Regions from separate parts of the Coprobacillus sp. AF33-1AC genome, predicted to be linked through region 2. Evidence: riboswitches for the same ligand, from Rfam matches in the RefSeq annotation. Region 2 holds a riboswitch; each other region holds the start of a gene.
What was found. A riboswitch is a leader RNA that binds a small molecule or an ion and turns the genes downstream of it on or off. The one in region 2 is predicted to bind cyclic di-GMP.
Positions count from the first base shown of each region.

Region 1: linked by a shared signal. The riboswitch ahead of DWZ53_RS04435 (fibro-slime domain-containing protein) and the one ahead of DWZ53_RS02050 (collagen-binding domain-containing protein) in region 2 are both predicted to bind cyclic di-GMP.
Region 3: linked by a shared signal. The riboswitch ahead of DWZ53_RS01740 (hypothetical protein) and the one ahead of DWZ53_RS02050 (collagen-binding domain-containing protein) in region 2 are both predicted to bind cyclic di-GMP.

Region 1 covers NZ_QRQB01000008.1:26,976-30,271, reverse strand. Annotated here, with positions in the region: gene DWZ53_RS04435 (fibro-slime domain-containing protein) at 1-1,653, opposite strand, end outside; cyclic di-GMP riboswitch class I at 1,698-1,779, opposite strand; gene DWZ53_RS04430 (Nif3-like dinuclear metal center hexameric protein) at 1,845-2,603, opposite strand; gene DWZ53_RS04425 (class I SAM-dependent methyltransferase) at 2,590-3,282, opposite strand; gene rpoD (RNA polymerase sigma factor RpoD) at 3,285-3,296, opposite strand, start outside.
Region 2 covers NZ_QRQB01000003.1:40,336-43,631, forward strand. Annotated here, with positions in the region: gene DWZ53_RS02050 (collagen-binding domain-containing protein) at 1-1,544, opposite strand, end outside; cyclic di-GMP riboswitch class I at 1,588-1,662, opposite strand; gene DWZ53_RS02055 (fructose-specific PTS transporter subunit EIIC) at 1,811-3,296, opposite strand, start outside.
Region 3 covers NZ_QRQB01000002.1:103,605-106,900, reverse strand. Annotated here, with positions in the region: gene DWZ53_RS01745 (alpha-glucosidase) at 40-1,704, shown strand; cyclic di-GMP riboswitch class I at 1,758-1,833, shown strand; gene DWZ53_RS01740 (hypothetical protein) at 1,890-2,096, shown strand; gene DWZ53_RS01735 (hypothetical protein) at 2,474-3,296, shown strand, end outside.

The DNA.
Region 1 (3,296 bases), on a different contig from region 2:
TGTAAATTCAAAAAACTGTTTTGAACTTTGTTTATAAATGAATTCACCATCTACTTTCATACCAAAATGAAAATTGTGGTCAACTTGCCCATCACTATGTTTTTCACTATTTGATAGATAATCAAGTGGGAAAAAGCCACTCTCTAAAATACCATTTCCATCATTATAGAACTCACCATTTTTGTAGGTAATAGGCTTTGATGAATCAAATAGATACTCTTCTCTACCATTATTAACTGTCTTATTTAAAATCATTTTTGAATAAGTTGTATCTATTTTATTCAAATAAAAATGAGTATTGTAGAAATTTGTTAATCGTAAAAAAGCATAGTCCATACATGTTTTACAATCATCGATAACATTTAATTGATTATTGTTATATTTATTTAATGTTTCTTGATATTGTCCTAATGGAAGAACTTGTCCCATTGGAGTGACTGATAGTGCAGCCATTCTTGGAGATACACCTTGACCATTAATTCTTACTTTAATATTACCTTGTCCCGAAGGAATATCTAATAAAAATGTTTGCCATCCTCCGTTTTTATCTACTTCTTTACTTACTAATAGATGATTATTTTCATCTAATATATCAATTGATAAACTACCATTGTTACTTTGTTCATCTAACCAATAATTAAATTTTATATATTGATTCGTTGGTATATCAGTATCAAAACAGATAGCAGAATCATTTAAACAAATAATACCATCACCCTTTTGTTGCCAATAATTTTTACCATCTACTATTTTTCCATTCTCTTTAGATGCTTGATTATATAATTGAGATTTCCATCCTTTATCAATGAAATTACTTGTTGAAGATGATTCGATATTACCTAAATAATTTTCTGTAAATGTGTTATCATCTCTAATTAAGTACACATTAGAAAATTTAAGGACATCCTTTGTTTGACCAACTCGATAAATATCTATCGTAATAGTATCTGTTGAAGATTTAAATACTGTATCAATAGGATTATTATCAAGTAAAACCTTACCATTTTTATCTAATACACGGTATTTCAATTCATTACTTGCGCCTGCTTTTTCTGTTATCCAATAATGAAATTTATATTCCGTATTAGGAACTACGTTAATTTCCTTAATCAAATGATCATTGACACCATAATTAAGAACACCATCCGTTTCCTGTTGCCATACGACTCCATTACCAGAATGTAAATATTCTCCATCACCAGATCCATCTATATTTTCAAGTTTCCAATTTTTATAAAATGGTTTTGTATCACTACCAGAAAGACTAGTATGTACAGAACCACTCGCATTCGAATAATTGGAAAATTTTTTAAAAATATCATATTTATTTAAATTTTGATCATCTTTTAAATTTATAAGATTCTCATGAATTGTGCTTGCTGCACTTTCAATGGCACTTCTTTTATAAACAGGATTTCCATCTTTACCTAGCGTCTTTTCAACTAAACCTTTTGTAACATCTTCATTATTTGAAGTTCCTAACCCAAATGTATCCATCCCATTATAAAGTGCATACTCGTAAAACAGTCCATCTGCATCATAATCGAAAAACTGTACTGGCAATGACATACTATCATTAGCCCTTACTTGTAATTGAAAAAGTGGTACTATCATCGTCATTACCACAACACAAATTATAAACTTCTTAAACATAACCTTTCCTCCAAATAAAAAACCATAGAAAACCGACTTACAATAAATGCAACTCAGCCAGCTTCTCTATGGTTCAGCTCTGTAGCTTTGCGTCACTATTTTTCAATAGTTTTGCCAATATTTACCTACATGTATTATAAAATATATACAATAATATATCAAACAAAAAAATAGAAACTAATTAGCAGTCTCTATTTATATTTAAAATAATCTAAACTATGATGAACATCTACTTCAAGAGGTAATTCTTTTAGTAATTTAGCCAATTCTTCTTCAAAAATAACCTCTAAATGATGGTTTGCATCAATCAAAAATATATCATGATCAATAGCATACTTAGCGTGGCGATACTTACTATCACCAGTAATAAAACAATCAACCTCTCCAGCAAGGACTTCTAAATCATCTGCTGCACTTCCGCCACATATAGCAATACTTTGAATCATTTTATCTTCATTATTTGAACATCTTACATATGATAAATGATATACATCTTTAATATAGTCTACAAAATCTTTCGCCTTCATAGGTTCTTTTAAAATTGCCTTTTTACCAATTTCATGACGATCATAACATTGTACATTTTCAACTGGTAATTGATTAATTAGCCAATCATTCATCGAAATATGATTTTTTCCTCGATCTAGACAAGTATGCAAACTATAAACAACAATATTATTTTTTATTGCATTTTCTATAAATTTTCCTTGATGATTTTCCAAGTCTATATTAACTAATTCTTCTAGTAAAAATGGATGGTGAGTAATGAGCATTTGACATTGTTCATCAATACAGTGTTGTAATGTTTCATTATCTGCGTTTAGGGCAATATATACCTTGTTCACTTCTGTTTGTTTATTTCCTATTTGTAATCCGCATCTATCAAAATCCATTTGTAAGGATAAAGGAAAGTAGCCTTCTAAATATTCCATTATCTTATTTGCTTTCATTTAAAACTTCCTCTATCATTTCTATTTTATGATTTAACTCTTTCGTTCTAGGATGATTGTTTGGTAAATCTTTAACAATATTTTTATAAGTACAATACTGATTGTTCCATTTTTCTTTAAATAACGATGTTTGTTCTCTTCTTAAAATTGGACCAAATTCTTCATCTAACTCATTATAATAAATATCTTTTCTTTGTAGTTTTCGTACAACCATAACTTCATAAGTATGATGTCCATCTTTAATTAATTTTTCATCAATCATACCAAAATTATGACTAAACAAATACTTTCTTAAATAATCAGCATTCGCATTGGGCTGTAAAAATAAAACATTGACTTGATTAAGATAATCAAGATGTTGATTTAAAATATCAACAATAAGATAAGATCCCATTCCTGCAATACTTATCATATCTACTTTTTTATCAAGAATAGGCTCTAATCCATTTCCTAACAGTGCAGTAACTTGCGTTTGCATACCACATTGTTTAATAGTTGAAAGTGATGATTCATAGGGTCCTTGTGCTACATCACATGCGTAACTATGACTTACTATATTATTTTCAACCAAATAACATGGTAAATAAGCATGATCGGTCCCTATATCAGCAATCTTACTTCCTTGTTTATATTGACTAATCATATCAGCTATAAGCTGTAATCTTTTAGATAATTTCATCATTAACGATCTAA
Region 2 (3,296 bases):
GTTTTTGAAAGATTATTAAATATTGCCTCTGCACTTTGCGTACAATTTTCATCTAAATAATAACCAACTAAACGAGGTAGCATGAGCGTTCCACTTTGAGTGACTTCTACCTTTGCAAAAAGGGCTTCAGGTGTACATAAATAACCATCATTATTCATTTCTTTAATTTGATATATGTATGTTCCAGCTCGGTCAAAACCACTTAATTTAAATTTAAATGATCCATCTTTTAGGGTTTGACTCGTCACAAGACTATTTCTAAATTGTTGAGTAATGGATGAATCATCAGGTCCCGATACTTGTTGTAAGCTAAATTCAAATGTTTGATCAGGTACTTGTCCGTTAACTTTTTTATTAAGGGTTAAATCAAGTGAACCTGGAGTAATAATTCCTTTATATGACCACATATGTCCTTCTGCTTTAGAGTCAACTGATTTAACAATCAAAGTTCCGTTATAATCACCATTTAAGATCTTAACATCAGCATTGACAGCTACCAAATGCCCATTAAGTTTACCAATTCCAGGATGATTTTTTTCGTTTCCTATTTCAATATTGGTAGCGTTAGGACAAATATAAGTCACTGATAAATTTTGACCACTTTCAATACTATCAAACTGATAAAATTTTTCGTTAGCTAATGTTAAACCTTCAGATTTACCCATTGCATCACTTTGTGATTTTAAAATAATTGGAAAAGAATCAATTTTATCGTCATTACAAGAAATAATTGTTGTTTTATCTGAAGGATCACTATTGGCTTCATAATCATAAATAATTGTGCTCACATTATTAAAACTTGTAAAATGATAATTATTACCTAATTTTAATTTAACCGCTAATTTTATTTCACTATTAACCACATCTTTATAAACAACATAGTCTTGATAGTCATATTTATCTTGATCTGGATTATTTTTAAAATATTGAAACGCATCACCAATATTAATTTCTACCTTTTTTATCGTTTCGCCATTTTGTGAAGGTCCTTCATAATTTTGATAAATATCAGCATCAGCTTTAATTAAACTTTTAGCTTGATTAAAATCTACATAATTATCACTGAAGTAATAATCATAATAGTTACCATTAGCACCTGCTAATGTATAACTATTATTTTGATTGACTGTTCCTAAATAGAAGGGGACATTTGAACGTGTTGTAACGGTATTTCCAATACTAGCTTTCCCTTTAATATAAGATGGAACAAGATGAGGAAAAGGTTGCGATGAAGAAGTTGATAAACCACCAAGGGCTAAAGAACCACTACCATCTCCTTGTAATGTTGTTCTTCCTGCTTCACCACCTACGATCATTGGTCCCACAACATGCGTTCCTTTATAATAGTCAAAAGTAAATACATTATAATGACTTAAAATATAAGCAAGAGAATATTCGCCACCATCACTGATAAAAGTATTGGTTGTAGTGTGAGTTGTAGAATCACTGGTACCATAAGTATGAGTAATACATGTTGCGAAAATTAAAACAAATGTTAAACTGAGTTCTAATAATTTCTTAAATACTTGACGATGTCTTTTCATCTGCTTGCTCCTTCCCTAAAAAAAAACCAGCCACAATCTTACTGATTGCAACTGGCTGTCTTAGTAAGACCCTATAGTTTTGCGTCACTACCTTGCGATAGCTTTGCCGTTTAATTACGATTAACTTATCTATACATATTTATCTTGTATAGACATAATAACATTGTCTTTTTAAAAAAGCAATACATAAAATACAAAAAAATTAAATAATATTGTTATAATCAACATAATTTTATGTTTTTAAACAAAAAAAAGAAAATTCCAGATTAAGAATTTTCTTTTTTCGATTTAAGAACAAGTAATAAAAGCGAACCAATCACCGTTCCTGCAAGAATAGAAATTAAATATTGTAACGGATAATCAACCATCCAGATTAAAAATAATCCACCATGTGGTGAAGCAATACCACAATTAAAATACATAGATAATCCACCTGTTATTGCAGCACCAATACAACAAGCTGTTAAAACAGTTTGTGGATTTTCTTGCATGAAAGGAATCGCTCCTTCAGAAATAAATGAAATACCATTGATATAATTCATTAAAGCTTCTTTTCTTCTTCCAGACCATTTATTTTTCTTTAATGTAGCAGTTAAAGCAATTACAAGTGGAGGTACCATTCCTCCTGCCATAATAGCTGCCATCGTTGTATAATCATGATTAATAATCATACCAATACCAAATACATAAGCCGTTTTATTAATAGGTCCACCCATATCAATAGCCATCATCATACCTAGTACAGCCCCAAAAAGAATCTTAGTTGGTGTATTAATTTCAAATTGATAAACTAAATTTAAAATACCATTATGTACATAATATAAATAAGGATTTAAAAAGATCATCACTAACATCACTACTCCAGTAGAAATCACTGGATGTAATAATGATGCTTCAATACCTTTTAAACATGATGGTAAATAACTTAATAATTTCTTCAATAATAAAGAGAAATATCCAGCAATAAAACCAGCTATAATACCGACGAATAATGAAGGTACAAAAGTTCCATTCCATGTAGGAATCGTATTTACTGCCATTCCTTGACAAACAATAAGCCCTCCCATAAATCCTGATACCATCGCAGGACGATCAGCAATACTGTCAGCGATATAACCACTTAAAACAGGAATAATCATTAACATTAATAATTGATAAATCATCGCTAAAACTGATAGTAGCGTACTATTCGCTAAAGCGTTTTGACATAAATGAAGAACACCATATAAGACTCCTCCAGCCACTGCAAAAGGTAAAGCATGAGAAACACCATTCATTAAATGTTTATAGAAAATACGAATAGGGTTGATTTTTTCTTTTTCATTTTGTCCATGATGATAAATCACACCTTCTTGATTCATTGCTTTTTTAACTAATTCTTCAGCTTTAGAAATACCATCTTTAACAGGTACTTGAATCACATTTTCCCCTTCAAAACGAGCCATTTCTACCTTTTTATCAGCAGCAACAATAATAGCTTTACAATGATCAATATCATCTTGAGTCAGTCCATTTTTAACTCCTTCTTGACCATTTGTTTCTACTTTAATGGAAATATTTAATTTTTCTCCTGCTTGATTTAAAGCTTCAGCTGCCATAAAAGTATGAGCAATTCCCGTTGGACAAGCTGTCACTGCTAAAACATCAGGATGAACTTGTTGTTTAACTTCTGTTTTTTCATTTTCTTTTTCATCAATTAATTGTTTAAACGCTTCTTTAGAAGGAGCCTGAATTAGTGCTTGTCTAAATGAT
Region 3 (3,296 bases), on a different contig from region 2:
AAAATAAAAAGATAAAATGTTAGATGAAAGAGGTGGAATATGAAAACATGGTGGAAAGAGAGCGTTATTTATCAAATTTATCCTAAAAGCTTCTATGATAGTAATGGGGATGGAATTGGTGATTTAAAAGGAATTATATTAAAGTTAGATTATTTAAAAGAATTAGGAATAGATATTATTTGGTTATCACCTGTCTATGCTTCACCACAAGTTGATAATGGTTATGATATTAGTGATTATCAGGCAATCTCTAAAGAATATGGAACAATGGAAGATTTTGATTGTTTATTAAAAGAAGCACATCAAAGAGGAATCAAGGTTGTGATGGATTTAGTTGTTAATCATACCTCCAATCAACATCCTTGGTTTATTGAAAGCAGAAAAAGCAAAGATAATCCTTATCGTGATTACTATATTTGGAAAGAAGGCAAGAATCATCAAGCACCTAATAACTGGGAATCAGTCTTTTCCGGTTCTTCGTGGCAATACGATAAGCAAACGGATATGTATTACTTGCATCTTTATTCTGATAAACAACCGGATTTAAATTGGGAAAATGAAGATGTAAGAAATGATATTTATAAGATGATGAGATGGTGGTTAGATAAAGGTATTGATGGTTTTAGAATGGATGTCATTAATAAATTAAGTAAAGTACAAACATTCCAAGATGTTTTTCCACAAACTAAAAAATATATGAGACCATCAAAATATGTCAGTAATGGACCAAGAATTCATGAATTCTTAAAAGAGATGAATCAAAAAGCATTATCTCATTATGATGTCATGACAGTTGGGGAAATTACTTCGTGTACTATTGAACAAGCTAAACAATATACAGGAGAAAATGAGCATGAATTAAGCATGTTATTTCAATTTGAACATACTGATGTTGATGCGGGTCCTTATGGTAAATGGACACCGGTTCCTTTAGATTTAGTAAAACTAAAGAAGATTCTTACAAAATGGCAATATGGTTTACAAGAAGAAGGATGGAATAGTTTATTTTGGGATAATCATGATCAACCTAGAGTCTTATCAAGATTTGGTAATTTAGATTATATGCAAGACTCAGCTAAAATGTTAGCTACGACTTTACACTTTTTAAAAGGGACACCTTATATTTATCAAGGTGAAGAAATAGGCATGACAAATTATCCTTTTACCTCTTTAGATGAAGTCAGAGATGTTGAAGTATTCAATGCTTACCAAGATTTAGTTAAAGATAAAAAAGCATTAACGCATGAACAAATGATGAAAGGAATCTGTGCAAGTAGTCGTGATAACGCAAGAACACCAATGCAATGGAATAATGAAAACAATGCTGGTTTTACAACCGGTAATCCCTGGATCAATGTTAATCCAAACTATAAAACCATTAATGTTCACCAACAATTATTAGATCCTAATTCTATCTTTCATTATTATCAAAAATTAATTCAGTTAAGACATCAAATGCCAATCATTGTTTATGGTACATATGAATTATTAGAAGAAAATCATCCTGATTTATATATTTATACCAGAACATATCAAGATGAAAAATTATTAGTTATTAATAATTTTTCTAGTCATGAATATGACTATGAATTAAAAGAATTTAGGTATAGTCAGTTATTAATTTCTAATGATCAATGTGATAAAATACACGATATTTTACATATCAAACCTTATGGCTGTTACGCCTTGTTACAAAAGATGTAACATATCTCTTAAAAATTGTTTATTTTTTAAAACATATCATTATATTTAAAGTTGTAATAGATAGGCAAAACTATTGAAAAATAGTGACGCAAAGCTATAGGGGCTTTAAACTGCCAGCCAGCTGCACTCAGTTCATTTGATTGCATTTGGCTTTTATTTTACATAAATGATGGAAGAGGATATCTATGAAGAAAAGATGTAAATTTATATTATGCTTCATGGTTTGTTTAAGCATGTTAATGGGTATGTTACCTACAACAGCTTATGCAGATAATTCAGCAGTTGTGATTTCATCTGCGCAATTACTAGAAAATAACGGATCAGTATATGGAAATGGTATCCTTACTGGTACAACAGATAATGGTACTGAAGAAATGGATGATAAATGTTAGAATAGAGCTGATGATACTAATCGAGGGTATGATAACTCGAATGCAAATGATATTGTTCGTTCATTTGATGTCATTACTTATAATATTAATACAGGAGTAAATAACTTAGGTGGAAAAGCACATAAAATAGGATTTATTGTTGAGATACCTAATGATCAAGCTCTAGATGTAACTTCAATTAATGGAGAACTTATTTCAGAAAAAGAAGAAAATGATAAAAAATATATAATTTTCAATGGGATGTAGAAGCTAACCAATCTGCAGGATCTATTGAACATGGTTTTATAATAAATGTTGGTAACAAGCATCAAGGAGATGTTATTGAACCAAAGGTTACAGTTTACGTTGATGATGAAGCTAACAGTAAAACTGTAGCAATGCAACCAGTTACTGTTACCTCAGCCCCAATGTATAATATTGTATTAAAAAAAGGAAATTTCCAAAATACGTTTAATATTTATGATTTTGGAGCAAAAGACAAAACAGCCTATAAAGAAAATGCAGCAGCTTATAAAGATAGTGATTACAAAGTTACTGGTTTTAGACAAGTTTTTGGTTTTGCTTTAGAAATTAAAAAGCCGGGAAATGGAATCAAAGGTGTTGAATTACCAGATCCTAGTCAATATTTTACTTTTGATATCAATTTATCAGATTATAAGGTAAATGGAGAATCAGCTAATGATACGGGATTTGTACCTCTTTTATATTATTGTGGAGCTAATAACGCAGGTGGAGCGCAAGTTAATGGCATCCCATTTACAGATAGTAGTGCGTCAGGTAAAACACCTCAACCAGAAAAATATTGTGATAATAGTGGGGAATATACAATAACTCAAGAAGGATCAACTTTACATGTTAAAGTAAAAAATTATAGTGTAGATTATAAAAAATTTCCTCAAAAAGATGCATATGGAAATATTTCTTATTGGGATGGAAAACAAGTAGAAATGATGAAAGATGGATTTTTTTCATCATACCAATTCCAAGTAGTTTATCCTTATAAAAATGCAAATGGGGATACTTTAATGAGTCAATTTGGTGTAGACCAAATTAGTGCTAATGCATCTGTAACAGTAAATAATATGCACGCAGTATCAGAAACAAATACTACATCTGATCAAGAAACAATCCCATTATATAACAGTGATGGTACTTTATATGAAAATACAGATAATAAAGCAAGTGAAACATTCACAAAAA